3 regions of the Anaerotignum faecicola genome follow, and region 1 is predicted to be linked to each of the others. Evidence: riboswitches for the same ligand, from Rfam matches in the RefSeq annotation. Region 1 holds a riboswitch; each other region holds the start of a gene.

Region 1 (9,964 bases):
GTATCTTTTGCCTGTGGGGATTCTGGCGGCAGGCAAGCTGATTTTTTTATTTTTTTTAAAAAAATTTGATTTTTAGGTGAGAGTTTTTCTGTTTTTTTGTACCTATATAAGTGAAAGGCTCTTTCTGCGGTGTCTGCATGGCGCAGAAAAAAGGAAGGAGCGGGACACGGAAAAGGAAATGACATGACAGCAATGGAGGGAGGAAAAACGAATGAAAAAACAAAGAAAACGGATTTACACGGCACTGCTTTGCACCTGCTTCCTGTTTTCTACGGCTTCTGTGCCGGTATCGGCGGCAGAAACGGAGCAGGAGGAGGAAATGATTACCCTGTCAAATACAAAGGAAGTCGTTACTGTGGAAAGCGTACAGGCTATGATTAACGCTTTGCCGGATGCGAAAGATATCAATGACGATAATATTGAGGAAGTGAGGACGCAGTTTCAAGCCGTTGTAGATGCAATGCAGCAGCTTACCGCCGAGGAACAGAGGAAACTTGATACATCACGTTATAGGAAAGTTGCTGCTGTGCTATATGGGCCGTTTTTGGGTGTCCCTATACCTATTCCCGGAACAGATGTTGAATGGATGATCAGCCAATACGAGGACGGGGTGCTTACGGACTGGACGCTTACCATATCAGGTGAGGGTGAAATGCCTGATTTTGGAGGTGCTGGCTATCCGGTTTGCCCGTGGGAGAACGAAAAGCAAAAGATTAAAAAGGTAATTATAGAGGAAGGCGTGACCAATATTGGTAAAAGCGCATTTCGTGGATGCTCGGAACTTGCCGAGGTACATATTTCCAAAACAGTCAAGAAGATAGGGGATTCTGCTTTTCAGGGCTGTACTGCCCTTACGCAAATTGATATTCCTGACAGCGTCAATTCTGTGGGATCGTTCGCATTTATTGGATGCACAAGACTTACGGAGGTTCATACCCATTGGAAGAATTCGTATGAAATCAACTTTGGATTATTCGTATTTTATGAGTATGGGGATTCCTGGCCCGAGAATCGAGTGATATATGTTCCTGACGGGTATAAGGACAATTTTAAAAGCAATCCAAATGGGGCATGGGGTGCGTGGAATGTACAGGGCGAAAATTACACCGTTTCTTTTGACGGCGGTAACGCATCTGGCTACATGCAACCGGTTGGGACATCCGGAGATTATACCCTTCCGGATTGTGGCTTTACATATGATACGGCTGCTTTTGAATATTGGGCACTGGAGAGTTCTGACGGAAAGAAAGCGGGCTGCCCGGGTGACGTTTTCCCTGTTACGGAGGATGTGGTGCTTTACGCCAACTGGACACTGATCATAGTGATACCGGACCCCGAACCTCCGATAGTATGTATCCACGAATGGGGCAAATGGACTTCCAACGGCAATGGGACGCATACCCACATCTGCTTGAACAACAGCAGTCACACCGAAACGGGCAACTGTTCCGGCGGTACGGCTACCTGTACGGAGAAGGCTGTCTGCGAAATCTGCAATGCAGCCTACGGCGAATTAAACGCAAGCAATCATACGGGCGGCACTGAGGTGCGCGGCAGAGTTGAGGCCACCACCAGTGCGGACGGCTATACGGGTGACACCTACTGTAAGGGGTGCAAGACCAAGATTGCGACAGGTGAGAGTATTCCGAAAAAAGACAGCGGCGACAGTCCAAGCGGCGGGAGTTCGAGTGGCGGCAGTTCAAGCAGTAGCGGCAGCGGTGGCGGTGGCGGCGGCACGACCTACTACACGCTGACCTTTGAAACCAACGGCGGCGGCAGCATGCAGGCAATCCGCGCCGCTCGCGGCAAAACGCTTGACCTTTCCGCCTATACCCCGATGCGCGACGGCTATGACTTCGGCGGCTGGTATGCCGACAAGGATTTGACGCAGAGGATTACGGAAATCAAGCTGAGCGGCAGCAAAACGGTTTATGCAGACTGGAAAAAGAGAGAGCCGGACGCAGTGAAGAATCCCTTTGCGGATGTCAATGCAGGCGATTGGTTTTATCGGGATGTTTTGTTTAGCTACGAAAAGGGTCTGATGTCCGGCATGGATGCGGCAGCCTTTGCACCCTATGCGAACACCACCCGTGCGCAGATTGCGGTAATTTTCTACCGCATGGAGGGCAGCCCTGCTGTCGAGGGAGAAAACAGCTTTGCCGATGTTGTGCGTGGCTCCGGTACGGCATGGTTTTATGATGCGGTGACATGGGCACAGCAAAACGGCATTATGGGCGGCTACGACAACAGCAGCTTTGCCCCGAATGATCCGATTACCCGTGAACAGCTTGCGGCGATTTTCTATCGCTACGCGCAGTATAAGGGCTATGATACCACACAGGGCGGCATGGCAATTCGGGAGTTCGACGATTACGAGAGCATTTCCGATTATGCGATGGGCGCGATGGCGTGGGCGGTGAATATCGGCCTTGTAAAGGGCGACAGCAATCTCCTTTATCCGAATGGCACTGCTACGCGTGCCGAGATTGCGGCGATGCTCCACCGCTTCGTTGAAAACGGAATGAAATAAGCAAACAAAAAGCAGAAGCTCCTGCGAAAAAGGAGTTTCTGCTTTTTTATTGGCGTTATACCTTCAAAACGAAATGGTTTTTATGAAAATCCAGCAGACCCTCATCCCGCATTTTCCCAAGCTCCAGCGAAAGTCCGCTGCGCTCCACCGCGAGGTAATCCGCAAGCTGCTGTCTGGAAAATGGAATATCGAATTCATATTTTCCGAGCCGCTGTGCCTCTGCGGAAAAATAGGACATCAGCTTTGCGCGCGTTGTGCGCTGCCCCATGTGGGTCAGCTTTTCGCTGAAGCGCAGGTTTTTCTCTGCCAGCTCGCCAAGCAGATTTCGGATGATATGGTTATGATGCGTGCAGGCGGAGGAGCACACATGCAGCACACGCTTTATGTTCAAATACAGCACCGTAACAGCCGTTTCTGCTACAACGCTTACATTCAGCACAGAGCCGGGCGCGCAGGCATAGGCGGCGGCAAAGGTCTGCCCCACCCCTGCCTTGGAAATGATGTTGCGGTTGCCCCAGATGTCCTCCTGTATGATTAGAATACTGCCGGACAGCACCAGACCGATGGCATCTGCCGTATCCCCAATGCGCAGCAGCAGGGCATCCTTGGGGAAGCTTTCCCTTCTTGTTTCCAGACAGGAGAGCATTGCGGTCAGTTCCTCCTCGGAAACGCCCGAAAAAAGCTGAGAGGAACGGATGATGGGAAAAAATTCTTTCATAAAAACCCTCTTTTCGTTGAAAATTCAACAGACTTGTTGAATTTAGCATACTATAATGAAAACAAAAAAGCAAGGAGGTTTTTATTGTGAAAAGAAGAATCATTGAAATTGATCAGAATAAATGCAATGGCTGCGGTGCCTGTGCCGCCGCTTGTCACGAAGGCGCAATCGCTATGGTAAACGGGAAGGCGCAGCTGATGCGCGATGACTACTGCGATGGTCTGGGCGATTGCCTGCCTACCTGCCCCACTGCCGCGATTACCTTTGTGGAGCGCGAAGCGGCAGCGTATGATGAAAAGGCAGTGGAGGAAAATAAGCGCAGAAGGCTACAGGAAAAAATGCAGACAGAAGGGATGACACTTCCCTGCGGATGTCCGGGAAGTCAGTCCAGAACAATCGCACACGAAGAATCCGCCGCGGCTTGCAATACAGAGGCGGTCAGCCGCCTGTCCCAGTGGCCTGTGCAGATTAAGCTGGTTCCTGCACGCGCACCGTATTTTGACGGCGCAAAGCTGCTGATTGCCGCAGACTGCACCGCGTATGCCTATGCCGCCTTCCACGAAAAATTCATCAAGGGACATATCACCCTTGTGGGCTGTCCGAAGCTGGACAGTGTGGATTATTCCGAGAAGCTGACCGAAATCATTCGTGAGAATGATATCAAAAGCGTCACCATTGTCCGCATGGAGGTTCCTTGCTGCGGCGGTCTGGAATTTGCGGCAAAAACGGCATTACAGCAGAGTGGGAAATTTATTCCATGGCAGGTTGTGACCATCTCCACAGATGGCAGAATTCTGGATTAAAAAGAGGACAAAGAAGAAAGCGAGGGTTTCAAATGGGCAACAAAATGTTTTGTTTTCAGTGTGAGCAGACGGCAGGATGTACCGGCTGTATGGGAAATGCAGGCGTTTGCGGCAAAACTGCTGATGTGGCACAGCTGCAGGATGAGCTGACAGGGGCGCTGATTGGGCTTGCGCGCGCAACGGACAATGCCCCCGATGTGAATGACGGCACATGGCGGCTGATGATTGAGGGATTATTTACCACCGTTACAAATGTAAGCTTCAACGAAAAGACACTGCGCGAGCTGATTGACCGCGTACATGCGGAAAAGGCAAGGCTTGTGCCCGACTGTTCGGACTGTGCTGCTCCGTGCGGTCGCGCTGCCGATTACGATATGACGAATCTCTGGAATGCGCAGGAGGATATCCGCAGCCTGAAATCCCTGATTCTGTTCGGGGTGCGCGGCATGGCGGCCTATGCGCATCATGCCCTGGTGCTGGGCTATACCGATGATGCGGTGAACGATTTCTTCGCAAAGGCGCTTTTTGCTGTCGGCGAGGATTGGGGCATGGAGGAGCTGCTGCCCATCGTGATGGAGGTCGGTGAGAAAAACCTCAAGTGCATGGCGCTTCTGGATCAGGCAAATACCGAAAGCTACGGCACGCCGGCACCTGTTACCGTTCCGCTGACTGTGGAAAAGGGGCCGTTTATTGTGATTTCCGGTCACGATCTGCATGATCTCAAGCTACTGCTGGAGCAGACCGAGGGCAGGGGTATCAATATTTATACCCATGGCGAAATGCTGCCTGCACATGGTTATCCCGAATTGAAAAAATATGCGCATCTCAAGGGCAACTTCGGCACAGCATGGCAGAATCAGCAGAAGGAATTTGCAGAGCTGCCTGCGCCGGTGCTGTTTACCACCAACTGCCTGATGCCGCCGAAGGCAAGCTATGCCGACCGCGTATTCACCACAGAGGTGGTATCCTATCCCGAAATGACGCATATCGGCGCGGATAAGGACTTCACCCCTGTGATCGAAAAGGCACTGGAGCTGGGCGGTTATGCCGAGGATAGGATGCTTACAGGCATCAATGGCGGCAATACAGTGATGACAGGCTTTGCCCGCGGCACGGTGCTTGGGGTGGCGGATAAGGTCATCGAGGCAGTGAAAGCCGGCGCAATCAGACATTTCTTCCTTGTTGCAGGCTGCGATGGGGCACGTCCCGGGCGCAATTATTATACGGAGTTTGTAAAGCAGACCCCTGCGGATACGGTTGTGCTGACGCTTGCCTGTGGCAAATACCGCTTCAATGACCTTGACCTTGGCACCATTGGCGGTCTGCCCCGTCTGATGGATATCGGGCAGTGCAATGATGCTTACAGTGCGATTCAGATTGCCGTTGCGCTTGCCGATGCGTTCGGCTGCGGCGTGAATGATTTGCCGCTGTCCATGGTGCTTTCCTGGTATGAGCAGAAGGCGGTGTGTATCCTGCTGACCCTGCTGTATTTGGGCATCAAGAACATTCGCCTTGGCCCGACTTTGCCGGCATTTGTTTCGCCCAATGTGCTGCAGTACCTTGTGGAGAATTTCGGGATTGCACCAATCACGACTCCGGAGGCGGATTTGAAGCAGCTGCTGCAGTAAAATAAGATATCTCTCATGAAAAGGCAACCCAAATGGGTTGCCTTCTTTTTTATTGTAGTGCCTTTAAACGAAACAAAACCACCCTCTTACGAAAAAATATTACAAATTAGGATATTTTTTATAAATTAAGGTTGTAATAGAAATCCCTTTTTGCCATAATTCAAATTGCATAAAATAATAAATTCCGCAGAAAACAAGCATAATTCGGCAAAGTAGGCGAAAGCCTATGACGCAAAGCTACAGGGCCTTTCAACTGGCAGCCAGCTGCAAAAAAACGAGCATTGCCGGATAGGGGCGGTGCTTTTTCTGTTTGTGAAGAAAAAAGGAATTTATTCGCATTGGGTATAAAGAAAGTACAGATAAAGGGAGGAAAAAATATGAAGAAAAATTATTATGCGAAGGCACTTGCGCTGACCGTAGCGGCAAGTATGGTTTCTGTGCCGGCATTCGCGGCGGAGGGGACGGACGACCCTCAGGCACAGGAGAAAACGGTGGAGCAGGACGAGCAGAAAGGGGAAAAATCTGCGAAGGAAGAGCAGGAAAAGACTGAGCAGTCCGTAAAGGAAGAAAAGATAGAAGATGGAATTTCCGCAGCTTCTGATGATGACCAAGAAACTGCCGTTGCAGAAGGGGAAGTTTTTGCAAAAGGGGACTGCGGTGCAACGGAAGAAGATGAGGTTTCGTGGGAACTGGTAAAGAATAACGATACATTATACCGCAAGGCGGAAGAAAACGGATATTCCTACGCAACAACAGCCGAGGACGGATACGAAGAAGTAGGTGGCTATACCCTAACCATTTCGGGCGAAGGCAACATTGCAGATTACTACGGGAAAAATATTACGATTGATAGCTTTGAGGGGGATATTGCTCCTTGGAGAAGAGCCTTACTCAGCGATGTCGAGGCTGACAGAACAACACAGGAGGTTGTTCCAATCACAAAGGTTATTGTAGAAGATGGCATTACAGGAATCGGTACAGATGCATTTTCTTATTTGGCGCTGAATGGGACAATTACATTTAATGAAAACGTAACCCATTACGGCAGCGGTGTTTATTCGTACTGCCCTTTGATTACGACGGTTGATTTTACAAATTTCAAGCCTAAAAATGTTTCGGATTATTGGATACCGGGTCATGAAATGCTGACAGGCAGTGCCGTTCCTTACGGATTTTTTGACAAAGATAAAAGTCTGAATACCTGTATAGTAGATGGAAAAACCTACACCGGTGAGCTTGCTCTGCCGGAATGGATTGATACCATCTGTACAGCAGCATTCCGCGGAACGGGATTTGACACAATCAATTTTGACGATGGTTTGAAGGATATAAAAGAAGTAGGCCCCTATGGTATGAGTAATCTGGCAAATATTGATACATTTACCTATCCGGGGAATGTGGACTTTTATAGCGGCGAGAATCCAAACGGCGGCAAAACGTCCAGTGTTGTATTAACTGGAAGCGGCGTAAAAACTCTGATTATTCGGAATGATGTAAAGGAACTGCCCGACCTTTTCGCTTATCAGCTGAAAGAGTTAAAGAAAATTATCTTTGAGGGAGAAGTAGAGAGTATTGGGGCTCGAATGCCTTCGGCGGATGCGAAAAGCTGGAATCCGTAGAGCTTGGTAAAGTGAAATCCATGGGGAGGGGTGTATTTATCAACTGTCCTTCTCTGAAATCCCTTAAAATCGAAGGGGATGAGGGCTTGGTTCTTTCTTCTGATACTGTAGGGACTTGGGGAAAAGACTATCCCGGTGCCGCACCCTTGGAAACCTTTGAACTGGGAGCAGGGACAATCAATTTCAATTTGAAAGAGAAAAAGGCTACTCTTAAAGAGGTAAAGCTTGGTGACGGTGTAAAGAATATTCCCAATAATTTCTTAAGTGAATGTACCAATTTGGAAACTCTTGAAATCGGAAACGGTATTACAAAAATCGGGAACCATGCTTTTGAACATACAAATATTACAAGTATTACGATTCCGGACAGCGTAACAGCTATCGGGGAACAGGCATTTAACGGATGCACTTCTCTTACGGAGGTAAATATTTCAAAGAATTCTAAACTTGAAACAATCGGGAATCGTGCTTTTCAACAGACAAGCATTACAAGCATTGCAATTCCGGACAGCGTAACAGTTATTGGGAAACAGGCATTCAATAGATGTACTTCTCTTGCAGAGGTAAATATTTCAAAGAATTCTAAACTTGAAACAATTGAAGACGGTGCGTTTTATGATACAAGGGTGCTGAAAATGTATCTTCCCGGCGGAGTAAAAACGCTTGGTGTCGGTGCTTTCCAGAGAACACCTGTGAAAATTTATGATATGAGTGATGTCTATTCTTCTGATTTTACCATCGGGGATTGGTGCATCAATAACTGGTATAATACTAAAGAAGGCGAAGTGGCACCTGAATGGGCAAATAATCATAAGGATATTTATGTAAATAACAACGACATCTTAAATGCCTTATTAGCTAAAAATAAAGCCGGTTCTGTGACTAAAACCTGCTATGTGACAAACGGCGGAACAGTTGATATGACAAAGACAGGTTTTGAGGCTGTTTCTCGTCCGGGCTATACTGTGGAATGGCACAAAAACGCAGACTTTTCCGATGCGGCATATACAGGTAAGCCTAAGGACAGCGAAAATTATTATGCAAAATGGACTTTGAAGGATTCTACAAATACGATTGAAGTTACTTATGATGCGAATATCAGCGGTGTAACGGCAAAAACGTATGCTGAAATTAAAGGAAATGAGCATCTTGCAAAAGCAAGCAGCTTTAGACGTGCCGGTTATACATTTACCGGATGGAACACAGCGAAAGATGGCAAAGGCACTGCCTATGCGGTTAGTGATATTATTCCCACGACCGCGGATATTACCGTTTATGCGCAGTGGAAGCTGAATGCACCTACAGTTTCCGTAACAGGCAATGCGACAAAGCAGTATGACGGCGGGAATGTTACTCTCACAGCGGCAACGTCTGTTTCCGGTGTTACATATCAGTGGCAGAAGAACGGCGTAGCTATTGAAGGCGCAACAAAAGCTACATATACCGCGAAAAATGTTGCGGACAGCGGAAGCTATACCGTTAAGATTACGGATGCAGAAGGCAAAACAGCCGTAAGCAGTGCGACAGCAATTTCCATTACAAAGAAAGAAGTGGCAGTGCCTACGGTGGAAAGCAAGATCTATAACGGCACAGTATTGAAAGCAGATGTAACCGCAACAGCTGATTATGATGTTACAAAGAATGAAGGCGGAAAGAATGCCGGTGTGTATGATGTTGTTTTAACCTTGAAGGATGCAGATAATTATAAGTGGGCTGACAGCGAAGAAGCTGCAAAAACGATTCCTTTTACAGTTGCACCCAAGAAGGTAGAATTAACTGTAGATAATAGCACATTGAAAGGCGCAGGCAGTGTTACATTTACGGTTGACGGCGTTTGCAACGGAGATACAGCAAAGGTTGTATGCGACGTTGACAGCATTAAGGTAGAGGGCTTAAAGGCTTCTTTGCCGAATGCAACTATGGAGTATACATTTACAACAGACATGGGCGGCAATTATGAACCTGCAAGCTGTGTTGTTTCCGTAACACGCAGAAAATCCGGTTCTTCTTCCTCTGACACCTCCGCCCCGACCTACGGCGTAAGCACAGGTAAGACGGAAAACGGCGAAATCTCCGTTACCCCCGCGAAGGCAGAAGCCGGCGAAACAGTGACCATCAAGGCAACCCCCGACAGCGGCTATCAGCTGGACAAGATGACGGTAAAGGACAAAAACAACAGCGCCGTAAAGCTGAAAAAGGTGAACAATAACGAATACACATTTACCATGCCCGTCGGCAAGGTTTCCGTGGATGCGACATTCGTGCAGAAGGATGCGGCAGATGACAGCAACGCGGCTGAAGCAGGCAAGACCATTAAGCTGCAAATCGGCAGCCGTATCGTTAACGTGGATAACGAAGCGGTGATTTACGATGCTGCACCCGTCATCCGCAATGACAGAACTCTGGTGCCTATCAGAATTATCACCGAGGCTCTGGGCGGCAAGGTGGATTGGAACGGCGCGACCAAAGAGGTTACGCTCTCCATCAACGATAAGGAAATCAAGATGACCATCGGCAAGATGCTTGAAAAATACGGCGTTGCACCTGTTATCATCGACGGACGTACTTTCGTACCCGTGCGCTTCGTGGCAGATGAGCTTGGCGCAGAGGTTGCTTGGGATGAGGCAACCAAAACAGTGACAATCAAAACCGCTCGATAAGGCAAT
Region 2 (9,964 bases), 220 kb from region 1:
CGTCAAAATCGTATGTCCGGTGCGGCTCGGCGCAGAGGACTCTGCCTTCAAAGCCTGCTTCTGTCCGCACATCAAAGGAAAGCACATAGCGGACATTGGGGAGCTTTGCCCACGAAAGAATCCGTCTGTCATAATGATCCTCATGTGCATGGGAGACAAAGACGAAAACTGCTTTATCGGGGTATGCGGCGGGGTCGAAATACGCTTTTCTGCCGCCCTCTGTATAATAATCAAACAAAAGCACCTTTGTTTCGGTTTCAACGGAAAAGCCGCTGTGGTGCAGATAGGTTATCTTCATTACAGTCACTCCTTACTTTCTGAAATGTCATTAGTATAGCACAGGAAAAAGAGGCGCGCAATGTGCGCGCCCCTTGGGAATATCGACAAATCAGACGGCCTTCTTCGACCAGAAGCCTTCTCTGCCCTCGGTAATTACGGTGTTTCCGTTTGCATCTTTCCCGAAGAACAGCGTCACGCTCTGCCCGACCTTTCCGCTTTGCAGACGGGAAAGCCATTCCTTCGCGTTCAGCATGGCAGGGGCTTCGCCTGCGCCGCCAACGGTAAAGGCTGCATCCTCCGCAACGGGGAGGGTGGTCGTATAGTCAAGATTCAAATCGAAATAGCCGTTATTCGTTCTGCCTGTGGCATCCTCGATACGGATTTTTCTGGCAACGGTGACGGTATTCGCATCCTTGGCAGGGGTAACGGTGCAGAACCAGCCATCCGTAGGTGTTTCCTCATACCAACCATCCCAAGCGGGATTTTTCTTGTGAAAGGTAATCCTATGCGGATCGAAATCATCATTATAGAGATGGAAGGTTTCCGGATAGCAGGTGTCCTCATTGATTTTCTGTGCATCCGCCTGCACCTCGCAGGTAAAGCGGAAATAGGTATTTCCCTCTTTTTCCTCATAATATTCCTTATAATACACAGCATACACAGACTGTCCCGCCTCCTTTGCGCGGCGGATATAGCCTGCCTCATCGGGGTCGCGGAAGGGATTTCTATAATGCATATTCAAGCCGAAATCCACGGTCACCTGTTCTCTGCCGTTTGCCAGAGGGGTGCGTGTCACGCTGATGCGGTTAAAATTGAAGGCCTCCAATTCATACACATCCCAACCGCTTTGGCTGATAAAGCCGACCACGCTCTGCGAAAGAAAGTCCCAAATACCTTCGTCCAAATCCGATTCTGTACGGGAAACGGTGGGATGCACCTTGCCGTCCTCCCAATAGAGATTGGAGGTGAGATAGCCGGCGACAACGGTTTTTCCGTTTTCCTCCCCGAATTTCAAAAGCTCCTTCATGGTGTAATAAGCAGGCTGGCTATCCTGCATGGTATAGGTAATCATGGCTGCATTTTCGCGCTCCTCGATGGTATAGGAATCCACCCAAGGGCTGGAGCCGCCGATGACATAATTCCAATCCTCGCCACCAAGCGCCTTCTGCTCTGCGATAAACTGCGCCTTGGCAGCCTTGCCCATCTCTTTATAGCGGATTTTGCCATCTCTGTCGGAAAGAGCCTCTGCCCACCGCTCAGTCAGCTTGCGCTGTTCTGCGGTCAGGGTGCCTTGACTTACTGCTGTATCCTGCGTGGACTCCGATGCTTTCTCGTCCTTTCCACAGCTGATGAGGCAACCGCAGGTCAATGTCAGCACAAGCATAACAGAAACCAGTGCCATGCCCTTTTTTCGTTTGCTTTGATTCATAATCTCCACCAGCCTTTCCTGCAATGCCCGTTTCCCATCGGTGAAACAGGTTGTCAATGCTGCCTGCTTTTCGATGCTGCGCTCCGCCTCCTGCAAAATCATCAGGCCATACGCCTTGCGATACGCCGCATCCCTGCCCTGCACCGCCATGCTGTCGCAGGAAATTTCCAAATCCCGCTCTGCGCGCTTTGCCATCCGCCAGACCAAAGGGTTGCACCAATGGATACTTCTTGCGGCAAGCAGCAGCAGCTTATACCACAAATCCTTCCGCCGCCAATGGATCAGCTCATGACGGAAAATCATTTCCAGCTCCTGCGCGGTGTAGTGCTCATGGGGCAGATAGACAGTTGTGCGGAATAAACCGACCGCCATAGGACTTTCCAGCACAGGGCAAACCATGAGCCGCGGCTGCGTTTTGCCTGCCGTTTCGGCGAAAAACGCCTTTGCTTCGGCAGAGGGCTCTTTCTCCCAACGGCGGAGCAGCCTTTTCATCCGAAAAACGGAAACCGCTGTCCGCAGGGCGAAAAACAGCACGCCTGCCAGCCAGAGCGCAAAGCCAATCTGCAAGGGCTGCAAGGGTTCGGCTTGGGGCTGTGTCTGCTTTTGTGCTGCGGCTGCTGCGCCTTCTGCCTTTGGCGGTGCCTGCACGGGATTGAATTTCGCCTGTACCCATTCATTCGCCTGCTCCTCGGAAATTGCCACATGGATGGGGGCGGTTTCCTGCGGAAGGGTCAGATTCCACGGAATGAGCAGACGCACGGCAAGCACAAGCCAGATGACATAGGATACCTTAGCGGCATACCGCTTAGACAGGCGCGGCAAAAGCCAAAGTGCCGGCAGAATAATCGGAAGCATCCAAAGGCCGACCTTCAAATATTCCAGAAAAATACGCATGGCAGCTCACCCCTCCGTTTCGTCCTCGATAAACGCCTTCAATTCTTCTAAGTCCTCTTTTGTAACCGAATGATTGACATAAAGACAGGCAACCAAATCCCTGAGAGAGCCACCCGTCCATTTCTGAAAATAGCGGCGGCTATCCTCCGCGAGATAGTCCTCATCTGTGACGAGGGGGGTATAATAGCGGCTTTTGCCCTGCTTCTCCGTCTGCAAAAAGCCACGGCGCACCAGTCTGCCCAGAAGGGTCTGCAAAGCGGATAAATTCCAAGGGCGTTCCTTTTGCAGCTCCTCGCGGACGGCAGAGGTGCTGGCAGGGGATTCGATATGCCAGATTGCCTGCATGACCTTGAGCTCTGTATCGGGTAATTTCTGTTTTTCCATGGGGTTCACCTCTTTTACCTACAAGTGTATGTTTATTTATAACATACAGCTGTATGTCCATTCTGTCAAGCGAAATTTTATAAATTTTCCGTAAAAGAAAAAAAGCCGCCGTTCGTAAAGCGAAAAGCGACTTTTTGTATTTTATTCTTTTCTCTCGGAAACGCCGCGGACTGCGCCCGTATGGGGGTCCATGATGAAGCCGAGCACCTCCAGATCCTTAGGCAGCAGCGGATGCTCCCTAATGGCATCGACGGTGCTTTGCACAGAATGATTGATATCCCCGAAGCCGGTCAGCCATTGCTCCACGTTTTTATGGTTTTCATCCACATGGTCAATCGCTTCCTGTGAAATGCCGCGTTCCTTCATCTTGGCAATCATTTCCTTCGGGTCAAGCAGGCGACCGCCGCAATCATCATGCCCGATGACAACGACCGTATCCACGCCCAGCTCATAGACTGCAACCAGAAGGCTGAAAATGACACTGCCATAGGGGTGCATCACGCGACCGCCTGCGTTTTTAATCAGCTTGACATCGCCGTTTTTCAAGCCGAGGGCGGCAGGCAGAAGCTCCGTCATGCGGGTATCCATGCAGGCAAGAATGGCGATTTTACGGTCCGGATACTTGGTTGTGGTATACTTTTCATAGAGACCATGCTCCACGAAGGCACGGTTATAATCCAACATTTTCTTTACGAAATCATTCATAAAAGGGCTCACCTCGTTCATTGTTTTTTCATATTATACTCTTTTTTAAGGATTTTGTCTCTTTTTGTATGGCAAAATATTACAAAAAAATAAAAAGGCACTTGTCTTTTTATGTGAATATGCTATTCTATTCTTATACAACACTAATGTAACTATTTTTATTTCTGTGCGGACGCAGGAACGGGCGTATGTACAGAAAAAGGCACAATCGGTGAAAGCCGATGTCGCAAAGCCAAGGGTCTAAACGGCGAGGGGATTTGCCGCAGGACAGCCGGCTACCGAAATACATATTGTTTCCCTGTTCCGAAACCCGCAAACAGGAAAAGGGGGGTTTTTATGACAGAGAAAAACAAAGGCAAGAAGCTTCTCACTTGGACATTGGCACTTTCTATGACGCTTGCCCTGCCGCCAGTTGGGGTATTCGCAGAGGATGGTGCCGGGGGCGAAGGCTCTCAGCAGACGAATAGCGCGCCTGCTGCAGAACAGTCTGACGGCTCGTCCAATGGAAGCGGAACAAGCAACAGCGAAACAACAGAACCAACAAGCACACCTGAGAACGGCGGACAGAAGACCGAAACTGCCCCCCCCTCAGGGACAACCGGTACTTCTACTTCTTCCGGTGAGGGGCAGAACGGTAAAGATGAAACCTTAAAGCCTTTACTGGCACCTGTAAGCGGTGGAGAAGCAACGAAAGACGAGGGCGAAAGCAACCCTGCTCCTATCAAGGGTGAAGATGAAAACAAAGACGAAACAACTGGCGAAGTAAAGCATGAGGCAACCATCGATGGAACACAATACGATACGTTGAAAGAAGCAATCAGAGCTGCTCAAGACGGCGATACCGTTGTACTGGCGAAGGATGTAACCGCAAACATCAGTATCAACAAATCTATTACACTGAATTTGAATGGGAAAACCTTAACTGCCGACGAAGGAGAACGTGCGATTGAAATTACTCCTACGGTTGATTTTCCAGATGAGCTTAAAACGATACTCCGACAAAGCCATAGCATTGAAAATCCATATTTCCCCAATATCGATTTCAAAAGCTCCCCCTTCCTCTCTGAATATGAGGAGACCTATCCGGATACGTTTAATCTTCCGGTAATCAATGTTAAAATCAAAAATGGTACTATTACAGGTGGGGATCTTTCAAGCAAACAGGACGGTGAAAATAACCAAGCTTTCATCCGCTGTGGTGGCGGCATCCGTATCAGTTCCTGCACTGTTGAATTAACGGACTGTAATATTGAAGGCAATAAAGCAAGGTATGGTGGCGGTATCTTCTGTTCAAACAGTACCGTTACAATCAAGGGTGGTACTATTTCCGGAAATACAGCGGTAGACGGTCATGGTAACTTATACGCAGCCGGCGGTGGTATTTCTTCCTTCAGAAGCGACTTAATCATAAACGATGTTCGGATTACAGACAATACTGCTAACAAAGGCAACACTAGCTATGGCGGCGGTCTTGGTGTAAGAGGTGGTTCTCTTATCATGACTGACACTACAATTAGCAAGAATAAAGCGATCCAGAGTGGCGGCGGTATCTGCATCGGTCCTGTAAATAGCAGTAGTAAATCTATATTTCCTGTTGAATTTACAATTACAGGCGGCTCTATTTCAGAAAATGAATGTACTTATAATGGTGGGGGCATTTACTATGATTCTGTGCAGACTGCAGAACAAAGCCTCCCATGCTCTATTAGCGGAACTGAAATCACCAAAAACAAATCTACCCACAGCGGCGGCGGTATCTATTTAGGTAACAATACTATGTTAACAGTCGGAGATTCAACCCGCATTTGTGGCAATAGTGCTACAAATGAAGGTGGCGGCATTAGTGCCCTTAATGTCACCTCTCTGAATTTAGGCAAGGTTGATATTAAAAATAATCAAGCCTCTGTTCGCGGTGGCGGTATCTACGCACAGACTGTCGGAGCCTTTCAGCCGATCATCACATGCTCCGAAGGTGCTTGTATTGAGGAAAACAATGCCGCTACCGGCGGTGGTATTGCCACCTATGCATATCCAAACACAGAAGCACCTATGACTATAAACATTGAAGCAGGTGCTTCTGTAAAAAATAATACCGCTACAGCTGGTGGCGGTGTTTACACCTATGATCACACAAATCTGACTGTTGAGGAAGGTGTAGCTCTGTATAACAACACGGCAACCGATATGGCTGATGATTTATTCCTGTATAATTCTACTTCTACGCTTCCAAAAGCTACCGATATGTCCGGTGACAAAATTCTTGCTGATGGCAAAGAAATCACCGGTTGGTTCTATGACGGTTGGTATAAATGGAATACCGAAAAAAATGACTGGGATGCTATCTCGCGTTGGGGAAAAGAAGTAGACGGTTCTAAATATTATGATGAATACACTCCCATCGCAGGAGAAACGACCTCGATGGCATTGAAAGCGGCATACAAACCCGCACCTCCCAGCGGTGGTGGCGGCGGTGGCGGCGGACATCGTCCCAAGCCCAAGCCGACAGTAGAAATTCCTGATGATGACGCACTGGGTCTGAACAACACTGACCACTTTGCTTACATTGTTGGTTACGGGAATGGCGAAGTACAGCCGCAGAATTCCATCACCCGTGCAGAGGTAGCGGCAATCTTCTTCCGTCTGCTTGAGGATGGTATCCGCAGTGAAAACTTCACACATCAGAATGATTTCTCCGATGTGGCGGCAGATGCATGGTATTGCAGCTCCGTTTCCACGCTGAGCAGGATGGGCATTATCGCAGGGTATCCCGATGGGACATTCCGCCCGAACGCACCCATCACGCGTGCGGAATTTGCGGCAATCGCAACACGCTTTGACAACAACGGCGACAAAACGCCCGTAAGCTTCACCGATATCATCGGGCATTGGGCAGAAGGCGAGATTACGGTTGCGGCGAACCATGGCTGGGTAAGCGGCTACGGCGACGATACATTCCGTCCCCAGAATCAGATTACCCGTGCAGAAACCATGTCTCTGGTAAACCGTGTGCTGAAGCGTCTCCCTGAGACTCCGGCGGATTTACTTCCCGACATGATTACATGGACGGATAACGCTGATACAAGCAGCTGGTATTACCTGCCCGTGCAGGAGGCAACCAACAGCCATTACTACGAATTCAAAGAGAATTCCAAGCATGAAAAATGGACAGAGCTGCGCGAAACACGCGATTGGTCTAAATTAGGATAAAAAAGGCAATAAAAAAGGAAGGGTTAACATCCCTTCCTTTTTTATTGCCTTAAAACCATCAGCTTTCAGACAAAGCAAGCTTTATGGTTGTATCCGCATAAGGTACTTTTACCTCCGGCGAGCCTGCCGCGTAAGGCAGGATATCATAAGGATTATAATACAGAACCAGTGCATCCTCGGTCAGGCAGAAATTGACTGCGGAGAGTGCTTTCTCGCTGTTCTGCTGATAATACTCAAGCAATTCGCCTACGGTTTCTTTGACATACGCGTCAAATTTTTCCTTCACATAGCTATCCGTATCGGCGGCATTCTTCCCCAGAACCTCGCTCAGCGTAAGCGCTTTATTTTCCGCCAGATTGAAGGTCTTTGAGCTTTTCAGCGTATTGGGATGTGCGCCGTAGGTATTCGCATAATCCAGCTGTGTGATAGAAAGCAGGTTATCCTGATTCAGACTAACCTCAAAGGAGCGTGTGAAAACCATTGGATGGTAATTCTTGCCCTCGGAAGCAAGGACTGCCGCGGCAGAATCCTTAAATTCCGCTTCCGCTTCGGAAATAGCAGCTTCGGCATCCTTTTTATACTGTTCATTTACCGCTGTGATAAAGGCGTTATTGTCCTTATTTTCAATGACGGGGTATTCAAACGCTACCGTAATCAGGATATTTCCCTTATCATCTGTTATATTCTTGGAAATATGTGCGGATGTAACGGCATACTGCCCCTGTTTTTTCTGAATATCCACGGTTTTGGTATCGGCAGACCAATCAACCGTGCAGTCCAGACCTTCGGAAATGGCTCTCAGCGGCACAAGGGTTCTGCCGTTTACGATTTTCGGCGCAACATCCAGCTTCTTTGTTTCGCCATCAACGGTGATTTCGTTTTTGCCGATTTCCAGAGTGATCCATTGATTGCCTCTGTTTGCCGTAACCACCTGCGCGCCATTCTCCTTCGTATAGGAAACGGCACAATCCAGTGCTTCAAAAATCTTTCTGAACGGCACAAGGGTTCTGCTGTTTTCAATCACGGGATTTACATCAAACTCCATCTGACTGCCGTTCAGCTTTACCGTAACAGCATCCGCCGCATAGGCAGGAACTGCACCGAAAACCAGCACCGCACCTAAGGCAAGGCTTACGTTTCTTTTTACCGTATTTCTTTTCATCCTAAATCCACTCCTTTTTTATTCCGCTTCAATGGCATCCAGAAAAGCATAGAAATTTTTGAGCCTGCTCCATCCCTCTGCGAGGAACTGTGGTAATTCAGGGGAAAAGAGGATATCCTCCATACCGCCGTGTGCCACAAGCAGGACATCCTTTTTGGGATACCACGCCTGCAAAAGCGGGGAAAGCGTTTCATTTTTGAATTTTTTATATGCTCTCCCTTCCAGACGGAAAAGAGGGTCTTTCTCAAATTTTTTCGCCATACGTTCAAACGCCGCAGGATTGCTTTCGATTTTTCTGCGGTATGCCGCAAGGAAGGCAGACGGACTGCACCACATGCCAAGGCCATGCTCATAGCCTTCGGGGTTCAGCTCGAAATAGAAGGAAGGGCGTTCCTTCCATGCCGTTCCCTGCAATGCCGCATCATACAGCACAACCCAACGGCTTGCGCGGTAAGGGCTTTTATCCTTGGAAAAGCGGATATCGCGATTGATACGGGAAACGGAGCATTTCATTTCCCTGCCGCCGAAGGCTATGCTTTCCGCCACAAGCGCCGCCGCAAGGCTATCAAAGGGCTCCTTCAGCACGCGCTTATAGCGGTCGCGGTTCTCCTCCATCCATTCGCGGCTGTTATTCATCCGCAGCTCCCAGAGGAAATCTATTGTTTCCGCGGTAAAGCCTTCAAATGGTTTCATGGCTTAAAACTCCATTTTTTCCTTCAGATAAGGAACCAACTCTGCGATAGGCATTCTTACCTGTTCCATGGTATCTCTGTCACGCACGGTTACGCAGTGATCCTCAACGGAATCGAAATCGTAGGTGATGCAGAAGGGTGTGCCGACCTCATCCTGTCTTCTGTAGCGCTTACCGATAGAGCCTGCGTCATCATAATCGCAGTTAAATTCCTTCGCCAGTGCTGCATAAACCTCTGCCGCCTGTTCGTTCAGCTTTTTGCTCAGAGGCAGAACAGCCGCCTTGATGGGAGCCAGTGCGGGATGGAATTTCAGAACGGTTCTGACATCACCTTCGCCGACCTCCTCTTCGTTATAAGCATCGCACAGGAATGCCAGCGTTACACGGTCCGCACCAACAGAAGGCTCGATGCAGTAAGGCACATATTTTTCATTCTTTGCCTGATCATAATATGTCATATCCTCGCCGCTTGTGTTCTGGTGGCAGGTCAGGTCATAATCGGTTCTGTCCGCAATGCCCCACAGCTCGCCCCAGCCGAACGGGAATTTATATTCGATATCTGTTGTACCCTTGCTGTAGTGAGACAGTTCTTCGGGAGAGTGATCTCTCAGACGGATTGCATCCTCTGTCATATTCAGGCTCAGCAGGAAGTTTTTGCAGTATTTTCTCCAGTAATCCAGCCATTCCAAATCTGTACCGGGTTCGCAGAAGAATTCCAGCTCCATCTGTTCAAATTCTCTGGTACGGAAGGTAAAGTTACCGGGTGTGATTTCGTTACGGAAGGATTTACCAATCTGACCGATACCGAAGGGTAGTTTTTTTCTTGTGGTTCTCTGCACATTTTTGAAGTTTACGAAGATACCCTGTGCGGTTTCGGGACGCAGATAAACCACGTTTTTCGCATCCTCTGTTACGCCCTGGAAGGTCTTGAACATCAGGTTAAACTGACGGATATCTGTGAAGTTATGTGCGCCGCAGGAAGGGCAGACAACCTGATTATCATCTACAAATTTCTTCATTTCTTCATTTGTCCAACCGTCTACAACTACTTCGGGCATATCATGGGATGCCATGTGGTCTTCAATCAGCTTATCGGCGCGGAAACGCTCCTTACATTCCTTACAGTCCATCAGAGGATCGGAGAAGCCGCCAACGTGACCGGATGCCACCCATGTCTGGGGGTTCATCAGGATTGCACAGTCAACGCCGACAT
Region 3 (9,964 bases), on a different contig from region 1:
AAGCAGGATGTCAATGATGCAACGGTGACAAAATGGAAGCCTGTAATCAGCGCGTATAACATCCCGACGTGGGCGTATAAGGCAACGGCATACGGCTTGGAAAACAGTATTCTGACAACGGCGGAGCTGAATAAGCTGCAGGGCGGCACAAAGGCGGCAAATCGCGAGGATGTCGGCGTGATTTTCGGGAAGGCGATGGATACCGTAAAGGGGTATGACGTGAAATCCGGTGCAACACTGGGCTATGCCGATAAGGATGCGATTTCCGCAACGGCAGTGCCCTATCTGGAGCTGTTGTATAGAGTGAATTTGATGGTGGGGGATTCGGATAATAAATTCAATCCAAAGAAGAACATCACTCGTGCGGAGATGGCGGTGCTTTCCGTAAAATCCTATAATAAGTTGGTGGAAAACAAGGGAACGGAAACAAACCAGAAAACCGCAACAGGGACAGTGACCGACTGCAAGACGATGCAGAATGGGGATATTTTCCTGACGATGACGGCAAGCGGTTCCTCTTTGAGCCTGTTTGGGGTGAAAGGAAAGGTAACGGCGAAATATAACGGACAGACGATTGCTCTTTCGGATATCAAAACAGGGGATACTGTGAAGGTGACCTACGAAGGGCAGTATATGAGCAGTATCACGGTGACATATTCCAAGAACGGCATCAAGCAGACAACTGAAAAGAAATATGAGCTGAAGGATATCACCGATTCCAAGATTACGGTCAAGGATGGCTCGACCGAAAAGAAATTTTATCTGGATGATGATGTGGAAATCAGACTGGATGGGAAGAAATCGACCGTCAGCAAGCTTTCCAGAGCCTTGGAGGATACCTCCTATGACGTAACACTGACTCTGGATAAGGATGAATATGTGCTGAAGGTTGTAGCGGTGGTGAATGCAAACAACCCCACTGACGGCACTGTGACGGATGTGGAGGATGACGAGATTACCATCAAATCCGGCAAGAAGGAATATACCTACACTCTGGCAAGCGATGTGGAGGTTACCTATAACGGCAATACGATGAAGTTCAGCAAATTCCAACGGAATTATGATGACAGCAATTTTGTGGTTTCCCTGAAGCTGGATAAGAATAACAGGGTTTCGGAGATTAAGATTACCTCTATGGAGGATGATTACAACGGCACGCTGACCTTCCTCAACAGCAAACGCATTGAATTTACGGCAGGAAGTAAGACATATCAGTATAACCTGAGTGATGATGTGACAGTGCGGATTGACGGCAAGAAGAGCAGTGTTTCTGCCCTGCGGGAAAGCTATCGCGATGGCAAGGCGTACACCGTTTCGGTGGACACCAACAGGGATGACGAGGTAACGGAGCTTCTTGCGGTATCGAAATTCAGCAGTAATAACAAGGGCAAGCTGAGTAAAATCAGCAAGAGAGAGCTTACGATTGTAGCGAAGGAAAAGGACTATACCTACGGTTTGGCGGATGATGTGGATGTAACCATCAATGGCAAGAACAGGGATGTTTCCGATTTGATTGACAGCTATAAGGATTACAGCTTCAATGTTACGTTGGGGTTCGATAAGAATGGTGATGTTTGCGAAATTACCGCGGAGATGGCGGACGCGAAGGAAGGCTATCTCAGAGACTTGGTTGAGGATAAGAGAACCATTACCGTTACGGCGGCAGGGCTGAATATCAAGATGGATTTGGCAAGCAGTGTAACAGTGAAATTGGGCGGCGAAAGCATCAGTCTGACGAAGCTGAACAGCGAGTTGGACTATGCCTATGGCGATTCCCAGATTTATGTGGAGCTGGGCTATAACGGTAGCGGTGAGGTAAAAACGATTACGGCGTTCTGGGAGGATGCACGCGGCGAGCTGGTATCTGTTGACAGAAGAGCAGATGAAATCGAGGTAAGGATAGACGGCAGCAAAAAGACATTTGAAATCAGCACCCGTGCAGAGTTTGTGTATAAGCTTTCTGCGGCGGCGGATGCGGATGATTATAAGAGAAACCTCAGATATGATGAGGATTTGTATGGACTGCAGGACTTTCTGGATGCCTGCTCGGATGCAAGGGATGACTGCACGGTTGCATTGACGAAGGATTCTAAGGGCAAAATTGTAAGAATCTGTGCAATCGCAGGATAAAAAAGGAATAGAAAAGGACGAAATTCCGGAAACGGGGTTTCGTCCTTTTTGATTGCAGAAAAGCAAAAGAAAAACCTCCGGTTTTTCTTGGCTTAAAACCGGAGGTCTGAAAGAGGAGCGGAAGGGAGCAACCCTTCCGAGTTGTAAGCGCTTATGATTTATTTATCAAGCTCGGACCAGTCACGAGTTTCACGCAATTCTGTCCACTTTTCATACTGAGAATTTTCTTTGTATTCATAATAGTGGCTGTTGGTTGCTTCCTGTACTGCCAGATAGTACCAAGCGTTGGTATCGGCATTATCTGTCCATTTTGTCATGTTTTCCAGGAGATCCTCGGCTGTCTCAGGTTTGCGGTTGAGCACGCGGTTTACCAGAGACATTGTTTCGGCACGAGTGATTTTGTTCTGAGGACGGAAGGAACCGTCTTCATAGCCGTTTACCCAGCCGTTATTGGCTGCTACAGCGATTTCGTCCTTTGCCCAGTGGCCTGCGATATCGTTGAAGCTTGCGGGTGTTTTATCGCCGTTTACATCGAAACGAGTTGCGATTGCGGCGAATTCGGCACGAGTGATGGATGCGTTGGGGCGGAAGGTAGCATCGGGATAACCGGAAATGATACCCATCGCGCTCAGTGTGGATACTGCGCTGCAGTACCAAGCATCGTTGCTTACATCTGTGAATTTATTCTGACGAGTGTAGTTTGCATCACGAACGTCATCCTCAAGCAGGCGGAAGAAGATAGCCGCAACCTCTGCACGGGTGATGGAGTTCTGAGGTCTTACCTCGCCGTTGCCGTAGCCAACGATGTATGCGAAGTGGTCTGTGTTATTCAGACCCAGTGCATCATCATCCTTGATTTCTACGGTAGGTTTTTCCTCTTTTTTGCCGCCGCCATTACCACCGTCGCTGGAGGAATGGTGACGCTTGTAGGTGTAAATATTGTGGAATGTGATTGTTGTGCCTTCTACGGGTTCTAGTTCAGGATGATCATTCTCACTATCCTTCTCTTTTGCAATCCAGATATAGTCCACTACAGCATTCCCATCTGTTTCAAATCCGAGGATGTATTTTGTGGTGTCATAGGTTACTTTGGAAAGGTCGCCTTTATCCTCGGAGACCCTGACTGTGTAGCGTGTGTTAGGTGTTAATACATCAGCCATTTTGTCTTTTGCGGAGAAGTCGAAGGCTTTTGTTTCGCCTGTTTTCAGAGTAACCGTACCATCGTAGATTCTGGCTTCTGTGGGTTCATCCATTTCTTCAGCTGTGTAGGAAATTGCTATTGCAACAGGTTCTGCGATAACCTCTGCGGTTGCAGTGAAGGTTCCTTCTGTGCTGTAGTTGTACTGCGATTTGAAGTCTTTCTGAATCAGCTTGCTCAGTTCAGTGGCAACAGTACCACGTTCGTTGAAGGTATAGATGAAGTCTGTATTTCCTTGAATAAGGATGCTTGTAATATCCTGACCTTTGTCAATTTTCCAGTACCCTGTACCGATGTGGTTTGCATCGGGGGTATGAGTACCTTTGGGCAGTTGTTCTTCTTTTAAATAACCTGCTCCATTTGTTAGAATAACTGTTGTGGTCTGATCTTCGCTGTTAGTGCCATCCCATGTGCCGCCTTCGATTTTGAAGGTTACTTTAACTTCAACGGGTTTCTCTTTTTCTGTGAATTTCCAATTACCCGTGAAGATGATTTTTGTACCATCATCAGATCTTAAGGGAGTCCAACCAACGAGTGTCCATTCACCATATTTACCATCTTTGTTGGTTGTGGAAGTAGTGGTATAGGTTTTCTCTGCGGCTTTATTGAGAGCGTTAATTTCAGTTTCCTCAGTAGGAGCTAAGCCATCTTTTGTAGTAGCTGGGGGAAGCTGAGTCTCTGTAATATCAGAGGGACGATCTGTGCTCCACTGATATTCGATGGTGTACTGCTGTTTATCAAATTTCAGAACGAAGGTTGTATCACTGTCGATATTTACATTTAAAATGTTGACAACAGAAACGAGGTCATCATTAACTTTTTTATACCATTTGCCTTCAGGGCTGTAGTTTTCGTTTGCAGTACCTTTAGGAGCGGCAGAAAGTTTATCAGAAAGTTTTGCTGGACCGTTTTCCACGTCGAGAACTATGGATTCAGGTGCTGTAGAATTCCATGTACCACCGTCAATCTCGAAAGTTACAGTAGCGGTCTTTGGAGGTGCTTTAGGTTCGAATTTCAGGATAAAGATAGCACCATTTTCAACAGACTGATTTTCGAAGTCACCGATAATAGGGTTACTATCCTTGTACCATTTACCATTGCCTGTGTGGCTGTCATCTGCTTTGCCTTTAGGAGTATAGCCAATGTTAGCTAATGTCGCATGACCGTTGTCCAGCTTAATTGTTTCTTTAAAAGCGTTTGCTGTATCCTTTACAGCTTCAGGGGCAGTCCATGTACCGCCATCAATCATAAAGGTTACATTTGCGTTGCTCAGTGTCCACTGTGCAACCAGAGTTACGTCTCCATTAAGAGTGAATTCCTGATTTGCCTCGTAAACGTTATCAGTGCCTTCTGCCTTCCAGCCTTGGAAGTCATAGCCTTCACGGCTAGGTGCAGCGGCGGTTGTGTAGCTGCCGAAGAAGTAGCCTTGGGGGTTAGTGGGCATATTTGTAACGCTAGCATCATCAACGCCGTCATCGTATGCTACAGTGTAAACATTGATATTACCGTCCATGTGCCAAGCAAAACCCTCGTTGGTATAGCCTACTGCACCGGGACAAGCGTGAACATTACCCCAGCTGTTAACATTGCTCAGAGAAACATTGTTAGAAGCAGCACTGCCTGTACCAGAGAATTCTTCATTCAGAGTGATGCTATCCGTGCTGAATAAAAGATCAGAAGTTGTTGCACCTTCTGTAGCTTCTACCTTTGTACCTTTTTCGATTTTACCAAAGGTGATGTAATATTCTTTAGCGTTTTGGTTTGCACTATCTGCGTTCCACTGAATCTTTTCGTTGTTTACAGTTACATCGCCTTTCAGATGATCGTTGTTGTGCATGTAACGACCGTAAACATAAACGGGGTAAGCAGGTGTGTATGTATTTGTGAAGGTGATGGGAGTAGTGACAGCTCCTTCAGTTGCATCTGTAAAAGAAACTGTAGCTACCAGATTGCCATCTTCCAATTTGAGGTTTACCTTCATTTTGTAGGTTGCATTATCAAATTCGATATCATCAGAAGAACCAGATGTTTCTTCTTTTACAGTATAGGTGTAATCTACGCCGTTCTCAGGCACAGTGCCGTCTTCACCAATGCCTGCATCGTCGATATCGAATACCATTTTCTGGGTTTCATCAAATTCAAAGGGTGCAGTGGGATTTTCTTTGCTTACAGTGGCTGTACCTGTGTATGTTTCATTAGAATCGTCATCATTGGTAATGCTGATTGTAAATTCGCGTTTAGCGTCATCAGAAAGCTTTTCTGCATTAGTCAGAGTTTTTTCAAATCTGTTGGTATTGCTGTCATCCTTGTTCAAATCAACTTCAACAGCCGCAGAAGTCCAACGACCATAGAAGGTGTAGTTTGTATCGGAGACAGTGATAGAAGTTACGGGGCTACCTTTAAACTCGGAGTTATCATACCAACCGGAGAACATATATTTAACACCGTCTTTGCCTTCTTTAATGAGGTTAGGCGTAAATGCTGCTGCTTCATCGGTTAAGTTTGCTGTGGTATCCCAGTCATATTCTGCATTATCAGTAGGCAATGTTACCGCAAGGTTTTCTGCACCAATCCAGTGGTACTGAACTTTGGTTGTTTCTACGCTTTTAATGTAGAAGGTAACTACATGGGGATTTTTACGGTCAATGGAGACTTCTTTGTCGAGATCCTGTTCGGCACCATCAACAGTGATTTTGGAAATTTCATATTTAGGGTTCAACTGTGCACCAATACCTTTAATGAGATAGGGTTTATCTGCATACCAGTAATCTCCGCTTTTCAGTATAGTAGTGCTGCCATCATTGTTTTCCTGTGCAAATTGGTAGGTTATCTTTGTAGGAGCATCATCATGACTACCATCACTATATCCCCAGTCAGTACCGTAGATAATACCGTAGTTGGAATCTGTAACAAATACCTGTTTGTAATAAACAACTACAGTTTGGTTCGCGCGCAGGGTACCTGTTTTCCCATCTGCTGTAAGATAATTGTACTGGTATTGATACCACTGAAAAGGTATCCACTTCCATTCACCCCAAATGGAAGTGATTTCAGTACCTGTATCGGTTTTATTGACATTTTCACCACCGGTCTGCTTGTTGTTATTATTCTGAACCATTACTTTCCAGAGTTTGCCTGTTAAACCGGAGCCGTTTTTAAGAGTCCCTGTCTGCAAAGCTGTTTCCTGCGAAAAACAAGCTGTTTTTTTGCCGGAAAGCAGACTGTCGAGGGATGTAGATGTTTTGCCGCCTACATTAACGTTGGAGTTGGTACACCAGAACTCCACATTGTTATTGCTTTGGTTGGCGTAGGTGTCAATTCCGCCATAGTCGTTGTCATCCTTCGCAAACGCATTCGCCGGCATCAACGCAATTATCATTACGGCAGCCAAGAGCCAGGACAGAAAGCGTTTGCCTGATTTCTTTTTCATCATAAAAAATCCTCCTTCTTTGTTCTTGTGAGACCCGAAGAAGGAGGATACGATATGTCTTTTGGCAACCGGCTGCCTTGCGAAGAAAAATTCGGTTAGGCCCTTGGCTTTGCGACACCGGCTTTCGTCGGCTGTGCCTTTGTCTGTACACACGCTCTTTCAACGAGCCGCACAGATAATACTATAATGTATTTATATAGATAAAATACATTGCAAAGTTCTGTTACAATGTATTATATCACAACTTGATAAAATTTCAAGTATTTTTGTGGATTCTCAACATATTTGTATGCAATTATATGCAAGTTTTGTTGAAAAAATATGGAAAAATGATGACGGCACGGAAAATGGGGACATGCCGCTATCTAAATATAGAAAACTTGTCTGTTTTTAATGAAAAATAAGCGTTGCTTTTATGCAAAACACCTGAATCGAATTTATTATAATCATCTTAATCCGATTCAATCAAGTGTTTTGCGCAAGCCTGTCCATTTTTCATAGGCAGAGTTTTCCTTGCTTGTGTTGTAGTGGCTATTGGTTGCTTCCTGTACCGCCAGATAATACCATGCGTTTGTGTCTGCGTTATCTGTAAAGGTAGAAATGGTTTTGTTATAGGAAACATATAGCGAAGAAAAGACTTCCTGCTATGTGTTTTTTCTTTATTACATTATTACAATCTGTTATGCTGCGATTGCAAGAGAATCGCTCTGCTGTGCGTAGTGCAAAGGAGATACGCAATCGGACAGGCTGTTTGCGTTCAGTACACGCTCTGTTACAGCGTAGGTCAAATCAATCTGATACCAAGCACCGTCTACGTTTACCTTGTTCCAAGCATGGTAGCTTCTGCCGGCATAGCCCTTTGTCAAAGAGCAAGGGATGCTCTGGCTGCGGCACATAGCTGCAAACAGAGAAGACAGGTCATAGCAGATGCCCTTGCTACTGTTCAGCGTAGCACTTGTGTCAGGGATATATTTGCTTACCTTGCCGGATGTGATTTCATCTGCAAGCTTTGTATCGTAGGTGTAATGCCCTGCAATGTAGTTGTAGATTGCGGTTACCTTTTCTGCATCGGTTGCTGCGCCCTTGCAGATTTCAGCCGCCTTTTGGCTGACTGCATCACCTGCTGCAAACTGCACATCTGCGGTGGAGATAAGGTAGGGAGCATATTCGTTTTTGATTTTTGCATTTACGGTTTCTCTGCTGACAACCTGATAGGTTGTACCGGAAATGTTTTCACATACGGTAATGGTGTATGTGCCATCGCCCTGATCCAGAGAGAACTCTGCAGTTTTGCCGCTGGGGCAGTTTTTATAGGAGGTCTTATTGTCACCGTACTGGATGCCGACCTTCAATTTGGAATCGGAAGTGTAATTTACGGTAACAAAACCATCTTTTGCATGGGAAGTGTCAATAGAACCTGTAGAAGCGCTGGCTGTTACCACGCCTGTCATAGACATTAAAATAAAGGCTGCAACAAATGTGCAAACACAAGAAAAAAGCCGTTTCATACGGAATCTCCTTTCGGTAACTGGCTGCCAGCCCTTTTTCAAGGGGGAAGGCCCTATAGCTTTGCGTCGCCACCTTTCGATGGGTTTGCTATTATCGTTTGAGATGCTGTCGACTACGGCTGCATCTTTTACTGATATTGATTGTATTATTTTTTATACCTACACTATATACCTTTTTTCGCGTTTGTCAATAGAAAATCGCAAAAAATCTGAAAAATCGACAAAAACTCGGCGTACAGACGGATGGGAGAAAGAGGTGGCAGGCACTGCACACAGGGCATGAGAGGACTTGTGTATTTTGCATAAAAAATAAGGAAGAAAAAGCAGATTCTTTTGCTTTACTTTAGCGTAGCAATGTGATACTATGATGAAGAACAAAGGAGCGGCGCTCCGCAGGAACGAAAAAACGATATGAAAAAGGGGACGATAGCGTATGAAAAAGTATTTGGCACTGTTTTTGACAATGGTTATGGGTGCGTCTGTTCTGGCAGGCTGCGGCGGCTCTGACAGCGCAAAGACCTTCACTGTAGGCTTCGATGCGGAATATCCTCCTTATGGCTACAGAACAGAGAGCGGCGATTATGCCGGCTTTGATCTGGATCTGGCTGCTGAGGTCTGCGAAAGAAACGGCTGGGAGCTGGTAAAGCAGCCCATCGACTGGGATGCAAAGGATATGGAGCTGAACAGCGGTGCAATCGACTGTATCTGGAACGGCTTCACCATGACAGGCAGAGAGGATGAATACACCTTCTCCAAACCCTATGTTGACAACAGCATCGTATATATTGTAAGAGCGGATTCCGATATTCAGACAGAGGCTGATCTGGCAGGCAAGCACGTTATTACACAGGCAGGCTCCTCCGCACTTTCCGCTTTGCAGGATGAATCCAAGGCAGATGTAGTAAATTCCTTCGCATCTCTGGATGAAATCGCAGATTACAACACAGCATTCATGAATCTGGAGGCAGGCACAAATGATGCCATCGCGGTAGATATCGGCGTAGCACAGTATCAGCTGACAACAAAGGCAGATAAATTCAGAATGCTGGAAGAGCCCCTTTCCACAGAGCAGTATGCAATCGGCTTCAAGAAGGGCAATGAAGAACTGAGAGATCAGGTACAGGCAACACTGGACGAAATGGCAGAGGACGGTACTCTGGCAGAAATCGCAGCAAAGTATAAGGATTACAATCTGGATCAGATGCTTTGCCTGGGAAAATAAGAAAGAGACAGTTATGAAAAAAGCTGGGAAAGACGGTGGGAAAGCTCCTGCCGCCTTTCCTGCGTTTTAGGAATTTCTCGGATTCCTGCATTTTACGGTTAAGAAAGGAAATTTACTATGAATTTTGCGATTATTGCACAGCAGCTGGTAAGCGGCATGGGCTCCTCCCTGATGATTTTTGTGCTGACACTGCTGTTTTCCATGCCCTTGGGGCTTTTGGTTGCCTTCGGGCGTATGTCAAAAATAAAGCCCTTACAGGCAGTCATTAAGGTTTTCATTGCCATTCTGCGCGGCACGCCTCTGATGCTGCAGCTTCTGGTGGTGAATTTTGCACCTTATTATCTGTTCCGTATTTCTTTGCCCAGATGGTACCGCTTCGCTGCGATTATCATCGGCTTTTCCATTAACTATGCGGCATATTTTGCGGAAATTTACCGTTCCGGTATCGAATCCATCCCCAAGGGACAATATGAGGC

The links. Region 1 has a riboswitch for cyclic di-GMP ahead of EJE48_RS04780 (leucine-rich repeat protein). Riboswitches for the same ligand answer to the same signal wherever they lie in the genome.
Region 2: it holds a riboswitch for cyclic di-GMP, as region 1 does, so the genes downstream of both, EJE48_RS03650 (S-layer homology domain-containing protein) here and EJE48_RS04780 (leucine-rich repeat protein) in region 1, are expected to answer to the same signal.
Region 3: it holds a riboswitch for cyclic di-GMP, as region 1 does, so the genes downstream of both, EJE48_RS10890 (S-layer homology domain-containing protein) here and EJE48_RS04780 (leucine-rich repeat protein) in region 1, are expected to answer to the same signal.

Annotation. Positions count from the first base shown of each region.
Region 1 is NZ_BHVZ01000001.1:976,749-986,712, reverse strand. Features, by position in the region: gene EJE48_RS04805 (PrsW family glutamic-type intramembrane protease) at 1-76, shown strand, start outside; gene EJE48_RS04800 (S-layer homology domain-containing protein) at 212-2,530, shown strand; gene EJE48_RS04795 (Crp/Fnr family transcriptional regulator) at 2,586-3,248, opposite strand; gene EJE48_RS04790 (ATP-binding protein) at 3,335-4,051, shown strand; gene hcp (hydroxylamine reductase) at 4,084-5,679, shown strand; cyclic di-GMP riboswitch class I at 5,876-5,951, shown strand; gene EJE48_RS04780 (leucine-rich repeat protein) at 6,057-7,298, shown strand; gene EJE48_RS04775 (leucine-rich repeat protein) at 7,319-9,958, shown strand.
Region 2 is NZ_BHVZ01000001.1:754,812-764,775, forward strand. Features, by position in the region: gene EJE48_RS03630 (MBL fold metallo-hydrolase) at 1-298, opposite strand, end outside; gene EJE48_RS03635 (M56 family metallopeptidase) at 389-2,602, opposite strand; gene EJE48_RS03640 (BlaI/MecI/CopY family transcriptional regulator) at 2,609-2,986, opposite strand; gene EJE48_RS03645 (beta-class carbonic anhydrase) at 3,128-3,691, opposite strand; cyclic di-GMP riboswitch class I at 3,883-3,974, shown strand; gene EJE48_RS03650 (S-layer homology domain-containing protein) at 4,028-6,898, shown strand; gene EJE48_RS03655 (stalk domain-containing protein) at 6,957-8,060, opposite strand; gene EJE48_RS03660 (DUF2461 domain-containing protein) at 8,079-8,753, opposite strand; gene EJE48_RS03665 (glycine--tRNA ligase) at 8,757-9,964, opposite strand, start outside.
Region 3 is NZ_BHVZ01000014.1:185,902-195,865, forward strand. Features, by position in the region: gene EJE48_RS10885 (S-layer homology domain-containing protein) at 1-2,130, shown strand, start outside; gene EJE48_RS10890 (S-layer homology domain-containing protein) at 2,289-6,761, opposite strand; cyclic di-GMP riboswitch class I at 6,819-6,906, opposite strand; gene EJE48_RS10895 (transglutaminase-like domain-containing protein) at 7,439-8,266, opposite strand; cyclic di-GMP riboswitch class I at 8,279-8,366, opposite strand; gene EJE48_RS10900 (amino acid ABC transporter substrate-binding protein) at 8,700-9,488, shown strand; gene EJE48_RS10905 (amino acid ABC transporter permease) at 9,606-9,964, shown strand, end outside.